3 regions of the Janthinobacterium goodfellowi genome follow, and region 2 is predicted to be linked to each of the others. Evidence: predicted binding sites of a transcription regulator. Region 2 holds the regulator's gene; each other region holds the start of a gene.
What was found. The regulator HrcA, encoded in region 2, represses chaperone genes, less so after heat shock. The targets are predictions, from matches to a motif close to TTAGCACTCNNNNNNNNNGAGTGCTAA.

Region 1: the regulator HrcA is predicted to act here: its motif matches at 2,685-2,711, upstream of groES (co-chaperone GroES).
Region 3: the regulator HrcA is predicted to act here: its motif matches at 2,983-3,009, upstream of rpoH (RNA polymerase sigma factor RpoH).

The regions. Positions count from the first base shown of each region.
Region 1 is NZ_JBNYXN010000001.1:241,206-246,817, forward strand. It holds gene ACQ4WQ_RS01070 (hypothetical protein) at 1-267, opposite strand, end outside; gene groL (chaperonin GroEL) at 452-2,101, opposite strand; gene groES (co-chaperone GroES) at 2,152-2,442, opposite strand; gene ACQ4WQ_RS01085 (hypothetical protein) at 2,968-3,714, shown strand; gene ACQ4WQ_RS01090 (DUF904 domain-containing protein) at 3,871-4,134, shown strand; gene ACQ4WQ_RS01095 (cell division protein ZapA) at 4,134-4,445, shown strand; RNA gene ssrS (6S RNA) at 4,500-4,677, shown strand; gene ACQ4WQ_RS01105 (EVE domain-containing protein) at 4,756-5,220, shown strand; gene ACQ4WQ_RS01110 (GGDEF domain-containing protein) at 5,217-5,612, opposite strand, start outside.
Region 2 is NZ_JBNYXN010000006.1:290,976-296,587, forward strand. It holds gene dapB (4-hydroxy-tetrahydrodipicolinate reductase) at 1-481, opposite strand, end outside; gene ACQ4WQ_RS22500 (outer membrane protein assembly factor BamE) at 501-1,130, opposite strand; gene fur (ferric iron uptake transcriptional regulator) at 1,327-1,758, shown strand; gene hrcA (heat-inducible transcriptional repressor HrcA) at 1,810-2,826, opposite strand; gene ACQ4WQ_RS22515 (HAD family hydrolase) at 2,944-3,669, opposite strand; gene ACQ4WQ_RS22520 (hypothetical protein) at 3,914-4,513, shown strand; gene ACQ4WQ_RS22525 (hypothetical protein) at 4,555-5,136, shown strand; gene mmsB (3-hydroxyisobutyrate dehydrogenase) at 5,325-5,612, opposite strand, start outside.
Region 3 is NZ_JBNYXN010000008.1:200,225-205,836, reverse strand. It holds gene ftsY (signal recognition particle-docking protein FtsY) at 39-1,097, shown strand; gene ACQ4WQ_RS25880 (cell division ATP-binding protein FtsE) at 1,106-1,849, shown strand; gene ftsX (permease-like cell division protein FtsX) at 1,846-2,766, shown strand; gene rpoH (RNA polymerase sigma factor RpoH) at 3,175-4,068, shown strand; gene ACQ4WQ_RS25865 (hypothetical protein) at 4,157-4,423, opposite strand; gene ACQ4WQ_RS25860 (hypothetical protein) at 4,601-5,053, shown strand; gene ACQ4WQ_RS25855 (antibiotic biosynthesis monooxygenase family protein) at 5,050-5,397, opposite strand; gene ACQ4WQ_RS25850 (cytochrome P450 family protein) at 5,394-5,612, opposite strand, start outside.

The sequences.
Region 1 (5,612 bases), on a different contig from region 2:
CGAAGCCTTTTCGATATGCGCCGACCAGGCCTTGATTTCCGGCAAAGCCATCAGCGCATCGACGGCGCGCGCATTCTGTTCCTGCGCCGCCGGGCTGCTCGCGGCCGGGGCAGGATCGCCATGCGGCGCGGCCTGCTGGTGCAGGTAGAAAGCGCCGAGCCCGGCGGCCAGCAAGCCGGCCAGGATGCCGGCGATGATGGTGGTTTTGGAAGAAGAGGCGCGTGGCGGCATGATGGTGGCGTGAGAAAGAGGGACGATGGCGGCCATGCTAAAGCAAAACGTGCAGGCGGGCAATCGTTGAAATTTCTAAAAAGCAAGGCGAAAAAAAGCCACCTTCCGTAGAAGATGGCTCTTGGGGTTGCCGGGCAGGCGCAAGCAGCTTTTGGTCTGCCTGTCCTGTCCCGGCGAGGCATCCCCGCGCGCCGTCGCCTGCGCGCGGGGATGCCGGACATTACATCATGCCGTCCATGCCACCCATGCCGCCCATACCACCCATGCCGCCGCCCATGCCGCCGGCTGCCTTGTCGTCAGCGATTTCGCAGACCATGCAGTCGGTCGTCAGCATCAGCGAAGCGATCGAAGCGGCGTTTTGCAGCGCCGAACGGGTCACTTTGGCTGGGTCCAGGACGCCCATTTCCACCATGTCGCCATACGTGCCGTTGGCAGCGTTGTAGCCGTAGTTGCCCGTGCCAGCCAATACGGCTGCCACGACGACCGAAGCTTCTTCGCCAGCGTTTTGCACGATCATGCGCAGTGGCTCTTCCATTGCGCGCAGGACGATCTTGATACCAGCGTCTTGATCAGGATTGTCGCCCTTGACCGTGATGTTGGCGCGTGCGCGCAGCAGGGCTACGCCGCCGCCTGGCACGATGCCTTCTTCCACGGCAGCGCGCGTGGCGTGCAGTGCATCTTCAACGCGGGCTTTTTTCTCTTTCATTTCGACTTCGGTGGCTGCGCCAACCTTGATCACGGCAACGCCGCCAGCCAGTTTGGCGACGCGCTCTTGCAGTTTTTCACGGTCGTAGTCCGAGGTCGCTTCTTCGATCTGTACACGCACTTGTTTCACGCGTGCTTCGATCGAGGCAGCTTCGCCGGCGCCATCGATGACGATGGTGTTTTCCTTGCCCACTTCGATGCGTTTCGCCTGGCCCAGTTCGGCCAGGGTCACTTTTTCCAGGGTCAGGCCGACTTCTTCAGCGATCACCTGGCCGCCCGTCAGGACAGCGATGTCTTCCAGCATGGCTTTGCGGCGGTCGCCGAAGCCTGGTGCTTTCACTGCGCAGGTTTTCAGGATGCCGCGGATGTTGTTCACAACCAGGGTAGCCAGCGCTTCGCCTTCGATGTCTTCCGCAATGATCAGCAGTGGACGGCCAGCCTTGGCGACTTGTTCCAGTACCGGCAGCAGGTCACGGATGTTCGAGATTTTCTTGTCGCACAGCAGGACGAATGGGCTGTCCAGGACGGCAACTTGCTTCTCTGGGTTGTTGATGAAGTATGGCGACAGGTAGCCGCGGTCGAACTGCATGCCTTCAACGATGTCCAGCTCGTCGTTCAGCGACTTGCCGTCTTCCACCGTGATCACGCCTTCTTTGCCGACTTTTTCCATCGCTTCAGCGATACGCTCGCCGATCGAGTAGTCCGAGTTCGCCGAGATCGCGCCAACCTGGGCGATTTCCTTGGTCGTGGTGCAAGGACGGGCGATTTTCGCCAGTTCTTCGACGGTTGCTGCAACAGCTTTGTCGATACCGCGCTTCAGGTCCATCGGGTTCATGCCGGCGGCAACGAACTTCATGCCTTCGCGCACGATGGCTTGTGCCAGCACGGTCGCGGTGGTGGTGCCGTCGCCGGCGTTGTCGCTGGTGCGGGAAGCCACTTCCTTGACCATTTGCGCGCCCATGTTCATGAGCTTGTCTTTGAGTTCAACTTCTTTCGCTACCGACACGCCGTCCTTGGTGACGGTAGGGGCGCCGAACGAGCGCTCCAGCACGACGTTGCGGCCTTTCGGGCCCAAGGTGACTTTGACTGCGTTGGCGAGGATGTTGACGCCTTCGACCATCTTGGCGCGCGCTGCGTCGCCGAATACTACTTCTTTAGCTGCCATGTTCAATTCTCCTGAGTTTCGGGATGTATCTGTCTACAACGTGGAAACAATTACTTGACGACGATCGCCATGATGTCTTCTTCGCGCATGACCAGCAGCTCATCGCCGTCAACTTTGACGGTTTGGCCGGCGTACTTGCCGAACAGGACGCGGTCGCCCACTTTGACATCCAGAGGACGGACTTTGCCGTCGTCGAGAATCTTGCCATTGCCTACGGCAAGGACTTCGCCTTGATCCGGTTTTTCAGCAGCTGCATCAGGAATGATGAGGCCGGACGCAGTCTTGGTTTCCTGGTCGAGGCGTTTGACGATGACGCGATCGTTCAATGGGCGCAGATTCATACAAAACTCCTTAAAGTTCAATGGATAGGTGTTGCTAAATGAATACATGCCTGGCACAGCGCCAGGCGTGCTTTCAGTGACCGCCGTTGAAAGCAGCCCGCAACGGTCAAGCAAACCCCATGGCATCGTGTGCATGCCGGCGCTGGGCAGTGGTGGCATCGCGGCGTCGCCCGCCGCGTAGCGTTCCCTGCTGTTGCCCGGCAGACACCATCATGTCCTGAGGATTGCTACGAAAGAGTTTGTTAGCACTCTCTACTAACGAGTGCTAATTATAGGGACGGTAGGGGGCTTATTCAAGGGCTTATTCTCCGGGAAGATAAGCTTAGACGTTCTGCGCAGCCTGCATTTACGCAGGGTTTGCGCAAACGCAAGCCTCGTTCCCGGGCGTCAGCAACAGGCGCGACTCTAGCATGCCCGTCAGGCGAGCGGCGTTCCTGTACGCACGAGAAACAGGGTTTTGCTATGGACTTTGATAAGATGATTGCAATTGCATATCAATATTTCCCCTGTACCAGAAAGCACACCATGCCATCGACTCTTTCCCGTCCCGCCCTGCGCCTGCTCGGTGCCGCCCTCGTCGGCCTCGCCTGCCTGGGCAATGCCGCCGCGCAAACGCCCACCATTCTCGACGAGATCACCGTGGCCACCCTGACGCCGCTGGAAAAGGAAATGCTGCTCAACGAGCTGTTCAACGACCTGAACAAGGATGACGATGACCAGGAAGCCCATGTGTGGGACAACGGCGGCGACCGTGGCGTGCGGGTGAAGGTCACATATAACTTCAGCAACTCCGGCATGACGGAACACAGCCTGAAGGCGCACATCTGCCGCGACCTGAAATTCGTCGTCACGGCGGGCGACAAGTCGCAAGACCTGAGCCGCCGTACGTGCTCGCAGAACAGCGGCCGTTGGGATGTGCAGGGCAAGGACCCGGCGCCCGTCGTGTATCCGCCCTTCCTGTCCGACGTGACCATCGCCAGGCTCAATGCGAAGGAACAGATATCCTTGCTGACGGCCGCCGTGCGCACCCTGAAAGATGAAGAAGATGGCAAGACCCGTGAATGGAGCAACAAGGGGCTGGGCAATGCCGTGCCCTTGCGCGTCACTTTGACGCCCTCGCGGACGGACGCCAAACCTGGCAGCTACCGCCGTACTTGCCGCGACTTGACGATGGTGCTTGACGGCAAGAGCGGCAAGCAGGAATTGACGCGCCGCTCGTGCGAAAACCGCTATGGCGGTCTCGATATCGAACCCGATTACGTCGACGAGTAAAACGCTGCCATCGCGGCGCCGGCGGATGCGTGCAGATGGCGAAACGCGCCGGAAAAAGCGTGTATTTCACGGCAACTGACCTGCATTGATGTAAATATGTGTGACAGCGGCGTGATTCGATTGACGCCCATGGAGCGTCCGCCCTATAGTGGCGGGATGATTTCCGAATTCAACGAATTATCCGACAAAATAGGCCTGCTGGCCGAAATGACCCATGCGCTGCGTCGTGAAAACGCGCAACTGCGCAAGGACAATGCCGCGCTGGCCGCCGAGAACGCCCTGTATGTGCAGCGCATGCGCGAGGCGCAGGAGCGGGTCGAGGCGTTGCTGGAAAAAATTCCCGAACTGGTGCAAGCCGGCCTGGAGCAAGCCGCTTCGGAGGCAGGCGCCTATCTTGCCGAGAACGAGAAGGAAGCGTAATGCCGCGTGTCGATGTCAATATCATGGGCCAGTCCTACAGCATGGTCTGCCGCGACGGCGAAGAGCGCGCGCTGCGCGAAGCGGCGATCTATCTCGATAGCAAAATGAAAGCCATCCGCGACGCGGGCAAGGTCAAGGGCAACGACCGCATCGCCGTGCTGGCCGCGCTGGGCGTGGCCGCGGAATTCCTTTCCGTGAAGTCGCCGCAAGGTCCGCTGTCGGAGCTGACGATCCTGGAAGTGAAGCAAAAGATCTCGGCCATGCACACGGTATTGGATAGCGCATTGACGCCCCAGGAAAACCTTTTTTAAGCGGACACGGTACGATTTGTCTTTGCGATGCGCGATCAAAGGAGTAAACTTGGGTCTACCCTGCGGTGTTCGCGATTGCCATATATTCCTTGAACCATTTATGCGCATCGGTTGCGAATTTTGTTTGATGGGAGTGAGCGTCGCTCGTTCGACGAACCCGAAATTGAACTAACGTGACCACCTTGAACCGTTTGGTTCGGGATGCCGGCATAGCGGCACAGGCGGGGCCCAATTTGCATTACCACCGAAAACGGTTGCCGCATCCTGCGCAACCGTTTTTTTACGTCTGGCGCTTTCACACGGAGTCTGCATGAAACAATACTGGCTGATGAAATCCGAACCCGATGAAGTGAGCATCGACGACCTGATGGCCGCACCCGGGCACACCATGCCCTGGTTCGGCGTGCGCAACTACCAGGCGCGCAACTTCATGCGCGACGGCATGCAGGCCGGCGACGGCGTGCTGTTCTATCACTCGAGCTGCCCGCAGCCGGGCGTGGCGGGCGTGGCCGAAGTGGCCAGCGGCGCGTATCCCGATCACAGCCAGTTTGAAGAGGGCGGCAAGTATTTCGATGCCAAGGCCACTTTGGCCCAGCCGCGCTGGATCAGCGTCGACGTGCGGGGCCTGAAGAAGACGGCGCTGTTGCCCCTGTCCGAGATGCGCCAGATGCCGGAACTGGAAGACATGCTGCTGCTCAAGAAGGGCAGCCGGCTGTCGATCACGCCCGTGACGCCGGCGCAATGGAAGGTCATTATCGGCAAGTTGAAGGCCTAGTCCTCGACCCGGTTGCGGCCATTCTGCTTGGCCCGGTACAGGGCCTGGTCGGCGGCGGCCAGCAATTGTTCCGGCGTCCGTCCCGCGCCATTCAGGGCCAGGCCGATGCTGGCCGTCACCAGGCCGCCGCGCGACGGCGCGTGGACGATGGCGGCCGCGGCGATCGCTTCCTGCATCTTGTGCGCCACCGCCAGCGCGCCGTCGCCATCGGTGGCGGGCAGGATGGCGGCAAATTCCTCGCCGCCGAAGCGGGCCGCCAGGTCGCTGGCGCGCGGCAGCGCGGAATGCAGGGCCGCCGCGACCTGCACCAGGCAGGCGTCGCCATACGGGTGGCCGAAGCTATCGTTGAGGCTTTTGAAGAAATCGATATCGATGATCAGCAGCGCCAGCGG
Region 2 (5,612 bases):
CCTTGAAGCGGTGGTGCGCTTCAATGATTTCGATGTCGTAGCCTTCGGACAGGCTTTTCGCGGCCAGTTCCAGCAGCTTCATGGTGACATTCACGCCCACGCTCATGTTCGGCGCGAACATGATGGCCGTCTTTTCGGCGGCGGCGGCAATGGCGGCCTTGCCCGCGTCATCGAAACCGGTGGTGCCGATGATCATCTTGATGCCGTGCTCGGCGCAATACGCCAGGTGCTGCAAAGTGCCTTCGGGGCGCGTGAAGTCGATCAGGTAATCGGCGCCGGCCAGGCCGGTGGCCAGGTCGGACGCGATCAGCACGCCGGCAGGCTTGCCCAGGAAGGCCGCGGCATCCTGGCCGACGGACGGCGAACCGGCGCGGTCGAGGGCGCCCGCGAGAACGGCGTCGGGCGCGTTACTGACCGCTTCGATCAGGATATGGCCCATGCGGCCGCTGGCGCCAGCGATGGCAATTTTCAGTTCAGTCATTTTATTCTCTTACAGCAACTTATTTGGTGGGTTCGGCGGCAGGCGCAGGCGCTGGCTCGGCGGCAGGTGCAGGTGCAACGTCAGGCTTGCTCACAGGAATGGCAGGGGCGGCATCGGCCGGTACCGGCACGGCGCTTGGCGCCACGGGCGACGGCACGACGGCAGCAGGCACGTCGGCCTTGGCAACCTTGGCGAAGGGCGACGGACCGGCGATGCGGTCGATGTATTCTTTCTCCGTCGGCAAGTTGCCGCCTTCGAAACGGGACACTTTGCCCTCTTTGTCAAAGAACACGACCACGCGGCTGCTGGTGGTTTCGCCACTGCCCCGGGCCAGGCGGAATGGATAATCCCAGCGGTCGGCATGGAAGATATCGGTCAGCAGCGAGGTACCGAGAACGAAACGCACCTGGTCGCGGGTCATGCCTACTTTCAACTGGGCCAGCATCTCTTCGGAGACAAAGTTGCCTTGCTGAATGTCAGGACGGTAGGGCGAGAAAAACCACATGAATTTTTGCAGCGGCGTAATGGTGGTCGTTTGTGCGCCCTGTTCGGGGACCAGTTCCTTGCCTTCTTTTTGAGCAGCTGCCGGCTTTTCGCCAAGGATGCCACGGCTGGCGCAGCCGGACATGGCCAGCGCGACACACACCATGCCTGCCACGACTGGTGCTCGAAATGAAATACGGTGCCAGAGAGATGGCAATACAGCCGGTGTTACGCGCATAAATGACCTCAATTGGATGAACAAAACGCCAGGAGTGACCGGCCCGCCAAAAAAAAGCATATTTTGGCACTCCCCGACAAAACGCTATATGATAAAGCACCTGACCCACATACGAGCAACAAACATGAGTAACAATCCTAGTGATCTCAAGGCAAGCGGCCTGAAAGCCACCCTGCCACGGCTGAAGATACTCGATATCTTCCAGAGTAGCCCGGTACGCCACCTGACCGCGGAAGACGTCTACAAGATTCTGCTGGCCGACAATATGGATGTCGGCTTGGCAACTGTCTACCGCGTCCTGACGCAATTCGAACAGGCAGGCTTGCTCAACCGCAACCATTTTGAAACCGGCAAGGCGATTTTCGAACTCAACGAAGGCTCCCACCACGACCACCTGGTGTGCCTCGATTGCGGCCGGGTCGAAGAATTCTTCGACGAAGACATCGAAATCCGCCAGCAAAAAGTGGCGGAAGAGCGCGGCTTCAAGATCGCCGAACACGCGCTGGCCATCTACGGCAACTGCACCAAGACAGCTTGCCCGCACAAAACAGCCTGACCCACGCCGGCCGCTCCCGCAAGGGGCCGGCCGGCGCAGCATTGAACCGCATCAATGATGGCTGAGCGCGCTCGACAGTAATTTAGCCGTAATATCAACGATCGGAATCACGCGCTCGTACGCCATGCGCGTCGGTCCGATCACTCCCAACGTTCCCACGATCGTGCCGTTGACTTCATACGGCGCCGTCACCACGCTCATTTCATCCATCGGCACCAGGTTCGATTCGCCGCCGATAAAAATCTGCACGCCCGTCGCCTTGCTCGACACGTCGAGCAACTGCATCAAGCCCGTCTTTTGCTCGAACATGTCGAACATCTGGCGCAGCGAATGCATGTTCGATGACAGATCGCTCACGCTGAGCAAGTTGCGCTCGCCGGAAATCACCATGTCGTCGCTATGGTCGGCCATCGCTTCGCTGCCCGCTTCCACGGCCGCCTGCATCAGACTGCCCATGTCGTCGCGCAACTGGCGCAGCTCGCCCTGCAGGCGCACGCGCACGGCGTCGAAGGACAGGCCGCCATAATTCTGGTTGATATAGTTAGCCGATTGCACCAGTTGCGCCGGCGTATAGTCGGCTTCCGTCAGCAATAAACGGTTCTGCACGTCGCCGCCCGGGGCGACGATGACGAGCAGGATGCGTTTTTCGGACAGGCGCAGGAATTCGATTTGCTGGAACACGGATTCGCGGCGCGGGCTGAGCACGACGCCGGCGAATTGCGACAGCGACGACAGCATCTGCGCCGCGTTGGCGATGGTTTTTTGCGGCTGCGGCGTCTGCAGGCGCATGCGCGATTCCACCATGTGCTCGTCCAGGTGCCGGACGGTCAGCAAGGTATCGACAAAGATGCGGTAGCCGCGCGGCGTGGGGATGCGTCCGGCCGAGGTGTGCGGACTGGACACATAACCGAGCTCTTCCAGGTCGGCCATGATGTTGCGGATCGTGGCCGGCGACAGGTCGAGGCCGGAAATTTTCGACAAGGCGCGCGAACCGACCGGCAGGCCGTCGGCGATATATCGCTCGACCAGGGCTTTCAGCAGTGTTTGGGCACGTGTATCGAGTTGCATGGTGTCTTAGGTAAGCAAATATTCTTTAAACAAGCATATTGTTAAGCAAGCGGCAGCGAAAGCGGCCGAACGTGCATCAACAGCGCCTATTATGCACGTTCGCCCGGCCGGCGGCGATCAATCTTCCAGTTGCCCCTGCAGCCACAGCAGCAATTCATCAAAGTTGGCGCAGATGGCGTCGGGCCGCACGCCAGCGGCCAGGTGGGCGTCGCTGCCCTTGCGGTTCATCCACACGGCACGCATGCCCGCCCCTTGCGCTCCCGTCACATCGAAATACAGATCGTCGCCCACATACACGGCCTCATGGGGCGCCACGCCCAGCGCGGCGCAAGCGGCCAGGAAGATGCTGGCGTCGGGCTTGGCCACGCCGAAATCGCTGGCGGCAATCGACACCTTAAAATGCTGCGCCAGGCCGATAATTTCAAGGTCCGCATTGCCATTCGAGATCGAGCCGAGCAGCATGCGCTGGCCCATCCAGGCCAGGCCTGGCAAGACATCGTCATACGGCTGGACGCGATGGCGCGCGGCCAGGAACTGCGCGATGGCGCCGTCGACCAGGGCGGCATCCTCGCCAGCGGCCTCGAAGGCGGCCAGCAGGCCCGCGCGGCGCAACTCGATCAGATTGCCATGGAAATGCGGTTGTTCGTTCAGCATGGCCAGGCGGTGCTGGCGCAGCAGCTCGATGGAAAACTGCTGCGCCACCTTGGGCGCATGCGTGGCCAGCCAGTCGTGCAGCAGGGTTTCGGCGGCGGCAATCACGGGCGCGATGGGCCACAAGGTATCGTCGAGGTCGAACAGGATAGCCTTGGGCGGCACGGCAGGTTTTACAGGAGCAAGGGACATGGGACTCACGGTGGATGCCGCGCCACAGTGCGCAGCCTGCATCTATTGTCGCATTGATCGCCGCCGCCAGCATGGCTGCGCCCCCGTGAAATGGGGCCGGGCCAGCGCTTCCCGGCGAAAAATTGTTACAGGGTGATACAAGGCAAGATCATCGAGCTTGCCAGATAGACTAAAATAGGCGCCATTCCAATGCGGCGCCAGCGTCCGCGTTGCGCTACCCAACCTAATTCGTTTTGGAGAATGTATGAAAAATTTGTACCTGCGCTCGATGCTGGCGGCGGCTTGCGCCGTCACACTGGCGGCCTGCGGCGGCAGCGGCGGCAACCTGTATCTGAGCGGCCAAGTCTCCAATCTGGCAAAAAATGGCCTGATTCTGCTGAATAATGGCGAAAGCTTGCCGGTTTCCGCGGGCCAGACTTCCTTTGTTTTCACCAAGCTGGTCAGCACCGATGACCGCTACGATATCACCATCGCGCAACAGCCAAATGGCGCCGTCTGCACGATTACCAATGGCGCCGGCAAGGCATCGAGCTATACCGTGACCACGGCCTTCGTGAGCTGCGTGACCAATTCCTATCCGCTGAGCGGCGCCATCACGGGCTTGACCGCCGACGGCTTGACCCTGGCCATCGGCAATACCACCACCAGCCCGCTGAAAGGCAGCACCAGCTATACGTTCCCGAACGTCAATGACGGCATCGCTTACAACATTTCCATAGCGACGTATCCAACGGGCCAGACATGCAAGTTCGTGGGCTCTGCCAGCGCCAACGGCCGCGATGTCGTCGGCACCATGGGTTCAGCCGCCACGACCGGCGCCGCACTGAACTGCACGGCGCTGTAAGCCACGCGATTCGTCACCACTATATTGGATTGGAGAAATACATGAAGTTATCCTGCCTGCGCCCTCTCGCCGCGCTGCTGTTGACCCTGGGACTGGCTGCTTGCGGCGGCAAGGCCTCGTATGATGTCAGCGGCACCATCACCAACTTGAACACCAACGGCCTGGTCCTGGCCAACGGCGGCGTCAATCTCCCGATCAACGCGGGCCAGACCTCGTTTACCTTTGCCAAGCGCATCGACTATGGCACCGACTACAACATCACCGTGCAGACCCAGCCCGCGCACATGAATTGCACCGTCAGTGGCGGAACCGGTTCGGCCGGTCACTACCTGAGCATCCAGGCAGCGGTCATGTGCACGCAAAATACCTACACGGTAGGCGGTACGGTGACTGGCCTGACGGCCGACGGCCTGATCTTAATCTACGGCAATGCGCAAACCGCGGTGGCCAAGGACAGCACGACTTTCACTATGGGAATGCGTGTTCCCGATGGCGATACGTATGGCATCAGCGTCTTTACCCAGCCGACCGGATTGAAATGCGAAGTGTTAGGAGACACCGGCGTCGGCGTCATGGGCGAAGCGAACGTGACGACTGTAAAGATCGCCTGCAATCCGGGCTAACGCTGCGGCGCTGGCAGCCGCCGCGCGGCTGCCAGGAAGAGATATCATGGAAATCTATAGTTGATATTCCAAAGATAAATTGGAGTTATATGTGGCAATGCAGCATAATGCATCTGTCTCCTCCAACTCTTCCAAGAATTGGATTTAGCCCGCTTTCACCAGCGGGCTTTTTTTTGCCCAAAAATTCCTCAGGCGGCTTGATTCAAGCCCGGCTGCAGCATCTGCACGATGCTGGAGAAATCCTGCTGCGCATAACCGGCTTGCGCATGCATCTGGTACAACTGGCGCACCAGGCCGCCCAAGGGCGTGGGCGCGTTCGCAGACAGGGCCGACTGCTGCGCCAGGCCCAGGTCCTTCAGCATCAGCGCCGTACCGAAGCCGCCCGTGTAATTGCGCGACGCGGGCGTGCCATCCATGACGCCGGGCCACGGGTTATACACTTCCAGGGTCCAGTTGCGTCCCGAACTCTTGGCCAT
Region 3 (5,612 bases), on a different contig from region 2:
CCGCCGGGCCTTAGGTCAGCACCCGCCACCACACATCCATGTTTAGTTTCTTCAAGAAAAAACCCATCGCTCCCGAGGCTGCGCCAGCCGAGCCCCTCGTCCTTCCCGCCGCCACGCCGCCTGCCCCGCAGCCTGCCGCTGCGCCCCTGAGCGGCGCGCCGGCCGAGCGCGTGCCCGTGATCGTGGCCGCCGAACCCGAGAAAAAATCGTGGATGACGCGCCTGAAAGCGGGCCTGTCGAAAACCTCGAACACCTTGTCCGTGCTGTTCGTCGGCGCGAAGATCGACGACGCCCTGTACGAAGAGCTGGAAGCGGCGCTGCTGATGTCCGACGCCGGCATCGACGCCACCGAATTCCTGCTCACGGAATTGAAGAAAAAGGTCAAGGAAGACAAGCTGCTCGACGCCGCCGCCGTCAAGGCCGCGCTGAAAGTGCTGCTGATCGAGCTCCTGAGTCCGCTGGAAAAGCGCTTCGAGCTGGGCCGCCACAAGCCGCTGGTGATGATGATTTCCGGCGTCAATGGCGCCGGCAAGACCACCACCATCGGCAAGCTGGCCAAGCACATGCAGTCGAATAACCAGTCCGTGCTGCTGGCCGCGGGCGATACCTTCCGCGCCGCCGCGCGCGAGCAGCTGATGGTCTGGGGCGAGCGCAACAACGTCACCGTGATTTCGCAGGAATCGGGCGACCCGGCCGCCGTGGCCTACGACTCCGTGCAATCGGCGAAAGCGCGCGGCATCGACGTGGTGATGGTCGATACGGCCGGCCGCTTGCCGACGCAGTTGCACCTGATGGAAGAATTAAAGAAAATCAAGCGTGTGATCGGCAAGGGCATGGAGGGCGCGCCGCATGAAACCCTGCTTGTCATCGACGGCAACACGGGCCAGAACGCCCTCACGCAAGTGAAGGCATTCGACGATGCCCTGCAGCTGAGCGGCCTGGTGATCACCAAACTGGACGGTACCGCCAAGGGCGGCGTGCTGGCGGCGATTGCCCGCGTACGCCCCGTACCCGTGTATTTCATCGGTATCGGTGAGAAAATTGAAGACTTGCAGCCTTTCGTGGCTGCCGAATTTGTCGAAGCGCTGCTCGGATAAGCCCATACATGATTGAATTTCAGCACGTCTCCAAGCAATACTCCGCCGACGCCGTGGCGCTCAGCGACATTTCACTCAATATTGCCAAGGGCGAGCTGGTCTTCCTGGCCGGCCCGTCCGGCGCCGGCAAGTCCACCTTGCTGAAAATGATCGCCGCCATGGAACGCCCCACGTCGGGCAAGCTGATCGTCAATGGCCAGGACATGGCGAAGATCAAGCCAGCCGGCGTGCCGTTCTTGCGCCGTAACATGGGCCTGATCTTCCAGCAGCAAAAACTGCTGAACGACCGCTCCATCCTGGCCAACGTCATGCTGCCGCTGCTCGTCGTCGGCGCGCATAAAGTGGCCGCCGAGCAGCGCGCACGCGCCGCGCTCGACAAGGTGGGATTGCTGGACCGCGCCATGGCGCGCCCGCTGTCGCTGTCGGGCGGCGAGCAGCAGCGCGTGTCGATCGCGCGCGCCATCGTCAACCGGCCGCAGATCATCCTGGCCGACGAACCGACGGCCAACCTGGACCGCGCCAGCGCCAACAAGGTGCTCGATGCCCTCAAAGCATTCCATTCGGTGGGCGTGACCTGCCTCATTTCCAGCCATGACGAACAGATGCTCGACGCCGCCGCCCGCGTGATCCACCTGAAAAACGGCCAGCTGGTCGCCATCGACAAGGCCACGCAAGCGCCCGTCTTCGCGCCGCCCGATCCCGATTTCGCGCCCGCCCCCGACCAGGACGACGCGCAGGGAGAACAGGCATGAGAGGCTGGTTCCGTCAACACCGCTTCGCCCTCGGTTCGGCGCTGATTCATTTGCGCAAGTCGCCAGGCGGCTTTTTACTGAACGTGCTCGTCGTCGCCATCGCCCTGTCGCTGCCGTTCGCCGGCTTGACCATGCTCGACAATGTGCGCCCGATGTCGGAGCAAATGTCGGTCGACCCGGAAATCAGCGTTTTCCTGAAGATCGACACGCCGCGCGAGCAAGCCGTGGCCCTGGCCAGTGCCATGCGCAAGATCGTGGGCGAGCAAAAGGCAAAGATCGTCTTCATCCCGCGCGAACAGGCGCTCGACACGCTGAAGAACAAGAACGGCCTGGCCGACGTACTGAGCACCCTGGGCGACAATCCCCTGCCCGACAGCTATGTACTGAAACTGGACGCCTTCAGCAGCGCCAGCGAAGCGCAGGATGTCGATGCCGTAGCGGAACAGTTGCGCCACTTGCCGGGCGTGGAATCGGCGCAAGTCGATTCGGCCTGGGTCAAGCGCCTGGCGGCCCTGCTGGGCGTGCTGCGCCTGGTGCTGCTGTTGCTGGCGATCACGTTGGGCGTGGCCGTCATCGCCGTGGTCTTCAATACCATCCGCCTGCAGGTGATGCAGCAGCGCGATGAAATCAGCATCTCGAAACTGATCGGCGCCACCGACACGTTCATCCACCGTCCCTTCTATTACACGGGTGCCCTGCTGGGCCTGTGCGCCGGTGCGCTGGCGCTGGGCGCCGTGGCGCTGGCCTTGCAGCCGCTCAATACCGCGATTGCCGAGTTTGCACGCCTGTATGCGTCCGAATTCCAGCTGGTGCCGCTGGCGCCGTTGCCGATGGCCGGCTTGCTGGCCGTCAGCGCCGGCCTGGGCCTGATCGGCGCCTTCCTCTGCGTACAGCGCCACCTGGCGCGCCTGAACTGACCTTCCCTCCCATGGCGGCGCCTGCGGTGCCGCCATGCGCCTCCCCCCCCATCTGCTGTTATCTTGATATTTAGCAAGTATTCTTAAGGCTCGCTTCAGCCAGAGGCCGTAGACTGGCCATGTTGTCGTTGAGCGCTATATCGCGCTGTTTAGAGATATATATCAAGCATTGAATCGCCATAGTATTTAGGCTATCAGGACGATTAAATGTGCTGATTGGCACTCTCAAGCAGAGAGTGCTAATATAGGGACATACCAACAGCAGAACCGCCATGGACGCCAGATGAAGATGGTGCCGCGATCTGCAAAGTGCAAGACCGAATACGCAAAACAGAACAGACAATCGGGCCACATCGTGTGATGTGGCCAACTGGAACACAGCAAGACTACGAGGGAGAAAACATGACTATGATGTCCGCAACATCCGCATTGGTTCCGACCAAAAGTAATGCGCTGGGCCTCGGGTTCACTGGCAATCTGGGCAATATCGACGCCTATATTTCGGCCGTGAATCGTCTGCCCATGTTGACCCACGACGAAGAAATTTCGCTGGCGAAACGCCTGCGCGAAAAAAATGACCTGGCCGCCGCACAAGAGCTGGTGCTGTCGCACCTGCGCCTGGTGGTCTCGATTGCCCGCGGCTATCTGGGCTATGGCTTGCCGCATGCCGACCTGATTCAGGAAGGCAATATCGGCTTGATGAAAGCCGTGAAACGCTTCGATCCGGACCAGGGCGTGCGCCTGGTGTCGTACGCCATGCACTGGGTGAAAGCCGAGATGCATGAGTACATCCTGAAAAACTGGCGCTTGGTCAAGGTCGCGACGACGAAGGCGCAGCGCAAGCTGTTCTTCAACCTGCGCAGCCACAAGACGGGCCTGGACGCGATGACGCCGAAGCAGATCGACGCGCTGGCCAAGCTGCTCGACGTAAAGCGCGAAGAAGTGATCGAGATGGAAACGCGCTTGAGCGGCCGCGACATCGCGCTGGAATCGCCGACCGACGATGAAGACGACAAGTTTTCGCCGATCGCCTACCTGTCGTCGGAGCAAAGCGAGCCGACCAAGGTGCTGGAAGCGGAACAAGTGACCCGCCTGCAATCGGAAGGCCTGGAAACGGCATTGTCCAAGCTGGACGCCCGTTCGCGCCGCATCATCGAAGCGCGCTGGCTGGCCAACGACGACGGTTCCGGCGCCACCCTGCACGCCTTGGCGGAAGAGTTCGGCGTATCGGCCGAGCGCATCCGCCAGATCGAAGTGGCGGCGCTGAAGAAAATGAAGGGCGCCCTGGCGGCCTACGTGTAATAGAAAGCAATGCCGCAATGCAAAAGGCGCCGCAAGGCGCCTTTTAGTTTATAAATAATATTTATCAACAGATAAATATTGTCAGCCCTTACGCTGCAGCCAAGCCCTTGACAAGGACTTCGGCGACCAATTCATTCAGATCCGCGCCGCGTTCCTTGGCCAGGGTCTGCAATTGCAACACCAGATCGCTGTTCAGCTTGACGGCGAACGGCACCAGGCCCAGAGCCTGATCGCGCTTGCGCTGCTCGCGGCGGTCGACGACCACCGCTTCCTTACCGAATGCACCGGCGCCGGGAACATTCATCTTTCCCATCAGTTTCTTGGCATCGCTTTTGGCCAGGTCGGTTTTTTTCATGGTTGTTTCCTGATTTTCAAAACAGCCATTCTACGCAGTAATCGGCGCGCCGCGTGGCCGGCACGTCAATTCATCCGCAGCGCGCCAATGGTGCGCCGGGAAAATATCATTTTGTTATTATCATTTTCATCCCGCGCGTGGACGCCACGCCGGGACGCTCCAACTGAAAGGAAAAGCATGCACTACCTACATCAATCGTACCGAACGTGGTTGTTACCCCTGTTCATCGCCTGCCTGGCCATGCTGGCGGGCTGCGGCGCGGCCGGCAGCGCCGGCGACGCGGAAAACACGCCGCGCAGCGTCACCTACGTGCTCTCGCCGGGAGAACAGGTGGCCATCACGGCCACCGATACCCTGAAACTCGAGCGCGTCAACGACAGCCGCTGCCGCAAGGGCGCCGTGTGCGTGTGGAAAGGCTACGTCAGCTACAGTTTCAGTTTGCTCAACAGCGCGGGCGCCACCGACATCGTCCTGTCCGAGTCCATGCCCGGCGCCGCCAGTTCAGTGACCGTCAACCACCTGACGTTCACCCTGCTCGACGTCGACCCGGCCACGCCGCCCGCCCTAGACACGGCCGCGCCCACCTACCGGGTCAAGGTCAAGATTACGCAGGGCGCGCTGCCCCGCTAAATACCGTGGCGGCGCTGGCTGTCGGCGGGTGCCTGCTGCCGCTCCAGCATGCCATAATCGCGCACCACGCTGGCGATGCGCAGCCGGTAATCGTCGAACACGCCGTGCCGGCCGGCCGACTGCGCCGCCCGGTGCGCTTCCAGCTGCCGCCACTGCGCCAGCGCCGCTTCGTCGCGAAAGAAAGACAGCGACAGCAATTTGCCTGGCTCGCTCAGGCTGCTGAAGCGTTCGATGGAAATGAAACCATCGACCTCGTCGAGCAAGGGCCGCAGCGCGGCCGCCAGGTCCAGGTACTGCTGGCGCCCTTCGGCGCTGGGCCAGACTTCAAAAATCACGGCAATCATGCGTTGTCTCCTTGCGCAAACACGGGGATGCGGGCGTTCAGCGACGGTAGATAGCGCCACGCCAGCGGCATGCCTTCCAATGCACCGGCCCATGCCTGCAGGCAAGCCGTGGCGATGCTCTGCGCGATGGACTGGCCCGGACAGGCGTGGCGGCCATGGCCAAAGCCCGACTCCGCCTGGCCGGCGCTGGCCAGCACGACGATGATCGTCTGCCC